Regions from separate parts of the Isoptericola sp. MSGPD8_1_ISO-PGPR-S23-394 genome, predicted to be linked through region 1. Evidence: predicted binding sites of a transcription regulator. Region 1 holds the regulator's gene; each other region holds the start of a gene.
What was found. The regulator HspR, encoded in region 1, represses chaperone genes until heat shock. The targets are predictions, from matches to a motif close to AAGTTGAGTCNNNNNGACTCAACTT.
Positions count from the first base shown of each region.

Region 2: AC3RJ8_RS00685 (Hsp20/alpha crystallin family protein) is a predicted target of HspR. The motif match lies at 1,713-1,737, and genes of this name have one in related genera.
Region 3: clpB (ATP-dependent chaperone ClpB) is a predicted target of HspR. The motif match lies at 1,548-1,572, and genes of this name have one in related genera.

Region 1 is NZ_CM176517.1:431,828-435,098, forward strand. It holds gene grpE (nucleotide exchange factor GrpE) at 1-115, shown strand, start outside; gene AC3RJ8_RS01915 (DnaJ C-terminal domain-containing protein) at 189-1,181, shown strand; gene AC3RJ8_RS01920 (heat shock protein transcriptional repressor HspR) at 1,225-1,677, shown strand; gene AC3RJ8_RS01925 (DUF1540 domain-containing protein) at 1,859-2,167, shown strand; gene AC3RJ8_RS01930 (hypothetical protein) at 2,270-3,031, opposite strand; gene AC3RJ8_RS01935 (sigma-70 family RNA polymerase sigma factor) at 3,221-3,271, shown strand, end outside.
Region 2 is NZ_CM176517.1:143,373-146,643, forward strand. It holds gene AC3RJ8_RS00680 (ABC transporter substrate-binding protein) at 1-1,076, opposite strand, end outside; gene AC3RJ8_RS00685 (Hsp20/alpha crystallin family protein) at 1,249-1,677, opposite strand; gene AC3RJ8_RS00690 (YrhK family protein) at 1,809-2,087, opposite strand; gene AC3RJ8_RS00695 (amidohydrolase) at 2,145-3,271, shown strand, end outside.
Region 3 is NZ_CM176517.1:3,421,118-3,424,388, forward strand. It holds gene clpB (ATP-dependent chaperone ClpB) at 1-1,498, opposite strand, end outside; gene AC3RJ8_RS15740 (LppM family (lipo)protein) at 1,647-2,603, shown strand; gene AC3RJ8_RS15745 (alpha/beta hydrolase) at 2,618-3,271, shown strand, end outside.

The DNA of each region.
Region 1 (3,271 bases):
CAACACGGACGCCGAGGCCGAGGCGACCACGGTCAACCTGGTCGTCGAGCCCGGCTACCGCATCGGTGACAAGGTGGTCCGCGCCGCCCGCGTGGGCGTCGTCGGACCCGAGTGACGGTGGCGGGCGCGGCCCCTGGTGCCGCCAGGGGCCGCGCCCGCCGCGTCCGAGGAGACAAGGAAGGGACGTCGTGACCGGTCAGGACTGGATCGAGAAGGACTTCTACGCCGCGCTCGGCGTCCCCAAGGACGCCGACCAGGCGGCCATCAAGAAGGCGTACCGCAAGCTGGCGCGTCAGTACCACCCGGACCAGAACCCGGGGGATGCCTCCGCCGAGACCCGCTTCAAGGAGATCGGCGAGGCCTACGCCGTGCTCTCGGACACCGAGCAGCGCCAGCAGTACGACGCGGTGCGCTCGATGGCCGGCGGCGGCGCACGCTTCAACGCCGGACCGGGCGGTGCGTCCGGCGGCTTCGAGGACGTGTTCAGCTCGATGTTCGGCGGCAGCGCCCGTCCGGGCGCCGGCCCGCAGTATCAGCAGTACCAGTCCGGCGGCGGGTTCGAGGACATCCTCGGTTCGATGTTCGGCGGCGGCATGGGTGGCGGCCTGGCCGGGTTCGGCGGTCCGCAGCAGCGCAAGGGCGCCGACGTCGAGACGCGCGCCACGCTCCCGTTCCGTGCCGCGGTGGAGGGCACCACGGTGGAGCTGACCGTGGACGGTAAGAAGATCACCGCGCGCATCCCGGCCGGGGTGCACGACGGGCAGAAGATCCGGCTGCGCGGCAAGGGTCGGCCCGGGCAGGCCGGCGGTCCCGCGGGCGACCTGCTCATCGCGGTGCACGTCACCGAGCACCCGGTGTACTCGATCGAAGGTGCCAACCTGCGCATGACTCTGCCGGTCACCTTCGCGGAGGCCACGCTGGGCACCACGGTGGAGGTGCCGACGCTCTCCGGCGAGAAGGTGCGCCTGAAGGTGCCCTCCGGGACGCCGTCGGGCCGGGTGCTGCGGGTCAAGGGGCGCGGGGTGGCGACGGCCAAGCGCACCGGCGACCTGATGGTGACCGTGCAGGTGGTGGTCCCGCAGAAGCTGAGCAAGGGCGCCAAGAAGGCGCTGGAGGACTTCGCCGCGGAGGCCGACGGCGAGGACGTGCGCGCGGAGCTGTCGGCTCAGGCCGCGCAGTAGGGTCGGGTCCGCCGGATCAGGTCAGGGAGCGAAGGAGGTCGCCATGGTCACCGACGACGCACCCGTGCTCACGGTGTCGCAGGCCGCACAGCTGACGGACATGCACCCGCAGACCCTCCGCCAGTACGACCGCCTCGGGCTCGTGGTGCCGCGTCGTACCCGCGGACGCGGGCGGCGGTACTCCCGCCGCGACGTCGCGCGCCTGCTGGAGGTCCAGCACCTCGCGCAGGACGAGGGGATCAACCTCGCCGGGGTGAAGCGCATCCTCGACCTCGAGCAGCACGTCGCGGTGCTCGAGCAGCGCCTGCACGAGCTCGCGAGCGTGCTCGCCGAGCGTGAGCGCGCCGAGGGCCGCGTCTTCGCGGCCGGCACCGCGGGGGACGTCGTGGCGGTGCCGCGCGGGCAGCGGGTGCGGCGCACCGAGCTCTACGTCGAGACGCGTCGTGAGCAGGGCGGCGCCCTGGTGCTGTGGCGCCCGACGCCGCACCGCGACTGACGCCCGGACGCCCCGTCCGCCGTCGGACAATTTTCGGGACGTCATTCTTTCGTTATTGAATTCTCCTCTGGCAAGGCTTTCCTTACTTTGGTAGGAATGTTTCTCCTTCCTGTGCAGGAATCGAATTCGTGCCTATGATCGAGATCACGGCGACGACGAGACCTGACACGAGGAGCGCACCATGACGACCCTGATGGAGATGCCCGAGGTCACGAGCTGCACCGTCGACGGCTGCAGCTACAACCACGACCACGACTGTCACGCCGGTGCGGTGACGATCGCCGGGGTGCCCGGTGACGCGTCCTGCGCCACGTTCATCCCGCTCAGCACCAAGGGCGGCCTGGAGAAGGTCGTCGCGCACGTCGGCGCCTGCCAGCGGGTCGACTGCGTCCACAACGAGGAGCTGGAGTGCGCGGCCAGCTCCATCCGCGTCGGCGCCGGTCCACAGGACCCGAATCACGCCGACTGCCTCACCTTCGAGACGCGCTGACCCGTCGCGCACCGACCGACGGTGCAGCAGCGAGGCCCCGGACGCACCGTCCGGGGCCTCGCGACGTGGTCCCACCGAGGCCGCCGTCGGTGCGGCCCTCGGTCAGCGGCGCAGGTGCCTGAGCAGGTCGACGGCATTCTCGTGCGAGATCGGCAGGCGCTCCACCCACACACGGACCGGGCGCCGGATGCTCCCCGCGACCCCCAGCACCTCGGCGTTGCGCTCCACGATGCTGCGCACCGACTGTGCGAGGCGGGTGGTCTCCGGGTCGCGCTCGCAGAGGACCGCGAAGACGCCGTCGCTCAGGGCCGCCATCGGGTGACCGGAGCCGAAGACCTGGTCGAGCGTGCTGCCGACCGAGGCCGCGCGTGCCATCCGTTGCCACGCGCCCAGGGAGTCCACGGCGACGTCGAGCACGACCAGGCAGTGTGACGTCGTGACGTCGTCGCCGCTCGCCGCGGCGCGACCGTAGGTCTCGCGCAGCCGCTCCCCGAGATAGTCGGCCGTCGGCAGGCCGGTAGCGGGGTCGCGTACGCCCGTCGGTGCCGGGTCGCGCTCCCGGACCTCGACCCATCCCTGTGCCGCACCGCGCACGGCATCGACGTCGAGCGGTTCTCCCACCGACCGGTACAGGCACGCCAGGTCGTCCAGCGTCTCGTCCAGGCCGATGCCGGCGGCGCTGCGGGCGGTGCCCAGCCGGTGCGCCGCCATCTCGGGCGAGCGACCGGCCTCCAGCGCCTCGACCAGGGCGTCCACCGCGGGGTGGTACCAGTCGCCGGGGCGCAACCACACTTCCGTCAGGCTGGCGGCACGCCAGCGTTCACGGGTGTCGGCGGCCGGTGCGCCGTGGGGAGTCAGGCTCATGATGGTGAGACGTCCATAGGCCTTCATCATGACGCAGTTCTGGTGAATCGGCGCGGGTGAACCGCGTCACGAATTGATTCACCCGCGCCTCACCGCCCACCGTGGGGCCGACGCGCGTAGAGTGGCGCCGTTCGCGCTCTCCCGAGCGCGCGCGACGGGGGGACTTGGGGCGAAGAAGCGGATGGCGACGTGACCGACGTCTACGTGGGCTCGGACGGCACAGCTCCCAGCGACGGCGAG
Region 2 (3,271 bases), 290 kb from region 1:
GCGTCTCGCTGCGCCTCGACGGCCGGGACGCCCTTGGAGGTGCCGAAGATGCGTCCCACCTCCGGTTCGTTGACGAAGAAGTCGAGCAGGGTGGCGACCTCCTCCGGGTGCTCGGTGGTGCCCGACGCGGCCATCTGGAACGTCCGCGAGAACAGGTGCTTCTCGCCGTCGGCCCCGGACGGAACGGGCAGCATGGTGATGTCCTCCTGGCCGGAGCTCGCGACGTACCCGGCGAGGAAGTTGTCCCAGGACATCTCGACGGCCTGCTCGTTCACCGTGAAACCACCCTCGGGCGCGAGCTGTTCGTTGCGCTCGATCGGGAAGAACGCCTCGGCCTCACGCAGCGCGTCGCCGGAGATGAGCCAGTCGGCCATGTCCTGCTCGGTGAACCCGATCTGGCCGTCGTCCGTGAACGGTGTGACGCCCTCCTGGACCAGGTGCTGCAGGAACGCCCAGAAGATGCCCGTGTAGTCGTTCGTCCCGTACAGGGCAGGGTCGTGGTCGCCACCGGCTGCGCTGAACTCGGCGGCCCAGTCGGCGAACTCGTCCCAGGTGAGATCCTCCGCGGGCGGCTCCATGCCGACCTCGGCGACCACGGCGGGGTTGTAGAACATCGCGAGCGTGTTCGTGGCGGTCGGGACGGCGTAGACGGCGTCCTCGATCCGACCCGAGTCGATGAGCTGGTCGTTCAGCTGCGACGTGTCGATCTGCTCGCCGAGGTAGGGGCCGACGTCGAGGAGCTGGCCCGTGCCCGCGTACTGGCGCAGGAACGAGGAGTCGAACTGCATCACGTCCGGCAGCGCCCCGGCGGCCGCCTCGGTGTTGCGGGCGGTCCAGTAGTCGTCGAACGACGTGAAGGAGGACTGGATCGTGATGTCGGGGTGCTGCTCGGAGAAGAGGGCGAGGGCTTCCTGATAGCGCTCGGCGCGGTCGTCGTTGCCCCACCAGGCGACCGTCAGCGTGACCTGCCCGCTGTCACCGTCCTCTCCCGGGTCCGTGTCGCTGCTGCACGACGTCAGGACGAGGGCTGCGGCGGCCACGGCTGCGGCGCCGGCGGGCACACGGGCGAATCTCATCTGAGCCTCCTTGCTCGGGATGTTCGTCGACGTGTGGTTCAACCACACGGCTTGAAACGATACAACATCCCGTCGACGCTGCCCAGGAGTGTGTCCCGACACGGTCGCCAGGGACGACGACGGGTGGTGGCGCGATGCGCGCCACCACCCGTCGGTCAGGTGCTCGCCGAGGTCAGGCCGTGGTGACCTCGATGCGCTGCGGCGTCGTGCCCGCGAAGACCCCGGCGACGGTGACCGTCAGGACACCGGCGTCGTAGGAAGCGGTCACGGCCGCACCGTCCACGGCCTTCGGCAGCGGAACGACGCGACGGAACTCGCCGTAGCGGACCTCCGAGTACCGACGGCCCTCGGCGTCCTCGTCGCGGTGGTCCTTGCGTTCGCCGCGCACCACCAGCTGGCGGCCCTCGACCTCGACGGTGACGTCCTCGGCCGGGTCGATGCCGGGCAGGTCGAAGCGGGCGACGAGGTCCTCGTCCTCGCGGTAGACGTCGGCCGGTGCGGCCTGGCGCTCGGAGGGCCGGCGCTCGGCCGCGAGCGGCAGCCGACGCGGGTCACGGATGCGGACGTCGGCGAACGCCGGGCGGTTCAGGGTGGCGATCATGCTTCCTCCTCAGGGTGGGTGCTGCTGAGGGGTGCAACCTGAGCGGGGGTGACTCAATTCCGGGTTCGCCGACGGCGGACGGCGTCGGCAGCCCTCGCGATCGGCAGCGGCGGCGTCGCGCGCGGTGGCGGTCAGAAGTCGCGGGCCGTCTCGGCGTCCGCCGAGCCGATACGCCGCAGGTGGACGCGGCGGGCGAGCCGGATCATGGGCCGGGCGAGCATCTGCAGGCTTCCCAGCAGGAAGAGCGTTATGCCCACAGTCTCGGTGGAGGGGCTGAAGAAGAGGACGCTTCCCACCACGAACCAGAGTCCGATGAGGATGTCGTTGGCGATGCTGGCGGACTCGTAGCGACGGCGGACGATCAGCTCCTCGCCACCGATGCGCAGGTGCAGGCTGTGGTCGTCGGACATCCTGCCACTCTCCCGGTCGAGGCGCTCCGACGCATCCGAGGGGGCAGGATGAGCCCCATGACGACGCTCACGGCCGCGGAGCTCACGGCGATCTACACCGACCTGCACGCCCGTCCCGAGCTCGCGTTCGCCGAGCACCGCACGGCGGGCATCGTCGCGGAGCGGCTGCGCGCCGGGGGCTACCAGGTGCACGAGGGGATCGGGGGGACCGGCGTCGTCGGCGTCCTGGCGAACGGCGACGGCCCCACGGTGCTGCTCCGCGCGGACATGGACGGCCTGCCGGTGGCCGAGCGCACGGATCTGCCGTACGCCTCGACGCACACCGCCACCCTGCCGGACGGGCACGAGACGCGGACCATGCACGCCTGCGGCCACGACGTGCACGTGACGTGCCTCCTCGGCGCGGCCGCGCACCTCGCCGAGCATCGCGAGGAGTGGCCGGGCACGCTCCAGGTGCTGTTCCAGCCGGCCGAGGAGGTCGGTGCCGGGGCGCGCGCCATGGTCGACGACGGCCTGTTCGAGCGGGTCGGCACGCCCGACGTCGTCCTCGGCCAGCACGTCATGCCGCTGCCGGTCGGGACGGTCAACCTCACCTCCGGGACCGCGATGGCCGCCGCCGACTCGCTGCGGATCGTGCTGCACGGCAAGGGTGGCCACGGGTCCAGCCCGGAGGGCACGATCGACCCCGTCCTCCTGGCGGCCGCGACGATCCAGCGGCTGCAGGGCATCGTGTCCCGCGAGATCGGAGCACGGGAGTCGGCGGTGGTCACCGTCGGCTCGGTCCGTGCGGGGACGCAGGCGAACATCATCCCGGACCGCGCGGAGCTGCTGGTCAACGTCCGCACCTTCGACGAGGCGGTCCGCGAGCGCGTGCTGGCCGCGATCCGCCGCATCGTGGACGCCGAGGCGGTGGCGTCCGGCGCCCCGGAGCCACCGGAGCACGAGCAGGTCTCCTCGTTCGGTCCCACGGTGAACGACCCGGAGGCGGCCGGACGCACCCGCGGCGTCTTGCAGCGCGCGCTGGAGTCCGGGCGGGAGCGGATCGAGGCCGCGGGCGGGCGCCCCGTCGTCGTGGAGCTGCCGCCGGTGGCCGGTTCGGAGGACGTCGGCGTGCTCGCGACCGCGGCGGGCGTCCCGCTCGTCTACTGGTTCCTGGGCGGGTTCGACGCCGCGCTGTTCGAGGG
Region 3 (3,271 bases), 950 kb from region 1:
CGAGGTCACCGTCGCGCTGCAGCCGGTCGGCCTCGGTGCGCAGCTCGTCGATACGGGCGCGCAGGTCACCGACGCGGTTATGGCCGGCCTTCTCCGACTCCCAGCGGGCGGTCAGGGCGGCCAGCTCCTCGCGGCGGTCCGCGAGGTCGGCGCGCAGCTTCTCGAGCCGGGCGCGCGACGCGGCGTCGGCCGAGCCCTCGTTGTCCTTGAGGACGACCTCCTCCATCTCCAGCCGGGTGACGGCTCGCTGGAGCTCGTCGATCTCGACCGGCGAGGAGTCCATCTCCATGCGCAGCCGGCTGGCGGCCTCGTCGACGAGGTCGATCGCCTTGTCGGGCAGCTGGCGGCCGGTGATGTACCGGTCGGACAGCGCCGCGGCCGCCACGAGGGCGGAGTCGGCGATGGTGACCTTGTGGTGCGCCTCGTACCGCTCCTTGAGACCGCGCAGGATCGCGACGGTGTCCTCGACGGACGGCTCGCCGACGTACACCTGCTGGAAGCGGCGCTCGAGGGCCGGGTCCTTCTCGATGTTCTCCCGGAACTCGTCGAGCGTGGTCGCGCCGACCATCCGCAGCTCGCCCCGGGCGAGCATGGGCTTGAGCATGTTGCCGGCATCCATGGCCCCCTCGGAGCCGGCCCCTGCCCCGACGACGGTGTGCAGCTCGTCGATGAAGGTGACGACCTCGCCGTCGGAGGAGGCGATCTCCTCGAGGACGGCCTTGAGGCGCTCCTCGAACTCGCCGCGGTACTTGGCGCCCGCCACCATGCCGGCGAGGTCGAGCGCGACGAGCCGCTTGCCCTGCAGCGAGGTGGGCACGTCTCCGGCGACGATGCGCTGGGCGAGGCCCTCGACGACGGCGGTCTTGCCGACGCCGGGCTCGCCGATGAGCACCGGGTTGTTCTTGGTGCGGCGCGACAGCACCTGCACGACGCGGCGGATCTCGGCGTCGCGGCCGATGACCGGGTCGAGCCGGCCGTCGCGTGCCTGGGCCGTGAGGTCGGTGCCGTACTGCTCGAGCGCCTTGTACGTCCCCTCCGGGTTCGGGCTCGTGACGCGACCGGAGCCGCGCACGGCGGGCAGGGCGGTGCGCAGGGCGTCGGCGGTGGCGCCCGCGGCGGTCAGCGCCTGCGCGGCGGCGGATTGCCCGGTGGCGGTCGCGATGAGCAGGTGCTCGGTCGAGACGTACTCGTCGCCGAGCGCCTCGGCCTCCTGGGCGGATCCGGTCAGGACGGCCTGCATGGACCGCGACGGGGAGGGCTGGGCGACGCCGTCGCCGCTGACGGTGGGCAGCGCGACGAGGGCGGCACGCACCTTCTGGCCGACCTGCTGCGGGTTCGCGCCCACGGCCTCCAGCAGCCCGACGGCGACGCCGCCCGTCTGCTGCAGCAGGGCGGCGAGCAGGTGGGCCGGCTCGAGCTGGGGGTTGCCGGCCGCCGACGCCGACTGGACGGCGTCGCCGATGGCCTGCTGCGACATCGTCGTGAACTTGGTGTCCATGGATCCTCCGGTTCCGCTCAGGGTTGGTCTGCTCGGATCAACCTCCGCAAAGTTGAGTCTATTCCACTCAACCTTGCTTCGCACGCCCCTCGTCGGAGCACCCGACGCAGCAGGTGCCGTGGCCAACGTCCTGGGGGATGCTGGACCCGTGCAGACATCGACCCGAGGCCGTCGCCGCCTCCGTACCGCCGTCGTCGCCGTGCTCGCCGCCGTGGGGCTGCTCACCCTGGCCGGGTGCATGAAGCTCGACATGGACCTGAACCTCTCCGAGGACGACACCGTCTCGGGGTCGATGACGGTGGCGTTCTCGGACCAGCTCGCCGAGACCATGGGCATGGACCCGCAGGAGCTGTGGGACCAGGCCGGTGACGAGGTCGCCAGCGACCTGCCGGAGGGTTCGTCCCAGGAGCCCTACGCCGACGGCGAGTACACCGGCACCACGGTGACGTTCGCCGACATGCCGCTGGAGGAGCTCTCCGGCACCGGGACCGACGAGCTGTCGATCACGCGCGACGGGGACGAGTACCTGGTCCAGGGCACGATGGACATGACCGACGACACCGGCCAGATGAGCTCGCTGCCGCCCGGCATCGCCGACAGCTTCGACGTGCGTGTCGCCGTCACCTTCCCCGGCGAGGTCGTCGAGACCAACGGCACCGTGGAGGGCAGCACCGTCGAGTGGCGGCCCGCCATGGGTGAGAGCACCGAGATCTTCGCGCGCGGCGAGGCCAATAGCGGAGGACTCGGGGGCGGCTTCCCGTGGTGGGTCGTCGGCGTCGTGGTCGGCCTGGCCGTCATCGCGCTCGTCGTCGTCCTCGTCGTGCGCGGCAACCGCCGGCCCGGGACCGCAGAGACGACCGGCACCTCGGCCGGAGCGGGCGCGACGGGCGCCGCCGCCTACCCCGCCGGGACGCCGGTGCCGAACCCGTACACGCCGGGCGGCACGCCGCCCCAGCCCGCGCCGCCGCTGGGTCAACCGCCCGTCGCCGCGCCGGGCCAGCCGCCGCTCGCCTCCCCGCAGCCGACGGAGCCGCCGCACCCGGCGCCGGACCAGCCGGACGCACCGGGCACGCCTGACGAGGAACGCCCGGACGAGACCCGCTGAGTAGGCTCGGCGGGATGACGTCCGCACCAGGCCACGCGACCCCGCCGTCCTCCTCGCAGGGCGCCGAGCCGACAGACTGGCGCCCCGACCTGCTGGGTGACGGCTTCGAGGCACGCACCCTCGCCCTGCCCGACGGCGCCGAGGCCACCCTCGTGCGGTACACGCCCTCGGTCGCACCCGACGGCCGGCCGGCACGTACGGCGGTCCTCGCGGTCCACGGGTTCGTGGACTACTTCTTCCACCCGCACGTCGCCCGGCGGTTCGCCGCCGCGGGATACGCGTTCTACGCCGTCGACCTGCGCGGGCACGGACGCTCCTGGGACGCGCACGTGGCGGCCGGGCACGACCCGAACCAGGTGCGAGACATCGCCGTCTACGCGCAGGACCTGGACGCGGCCGCCGCCGTCGTCCGGGACGCCGGGCACGAGCGGCTGGTCGCGCAGGGCCACTCCACGGGTGGCCTGGTCGTCCCGCTGTGGGCCGCCGCACGACCGGGCCGGGCCGACGCCGTGGTGCTCAACAGCCCCTGGTTCCGGCTCAACGAGCCGCGTGCCACCCGCTGGGCGGCGACGGCGATGGTGGAGGCCGTCGCGCCCGTGGCACCGCGGGCCGTCGTGAGCCACCTGGTCGCCGACTACGCCCTCGCGCTGCACGCCGAGCACGGCGGT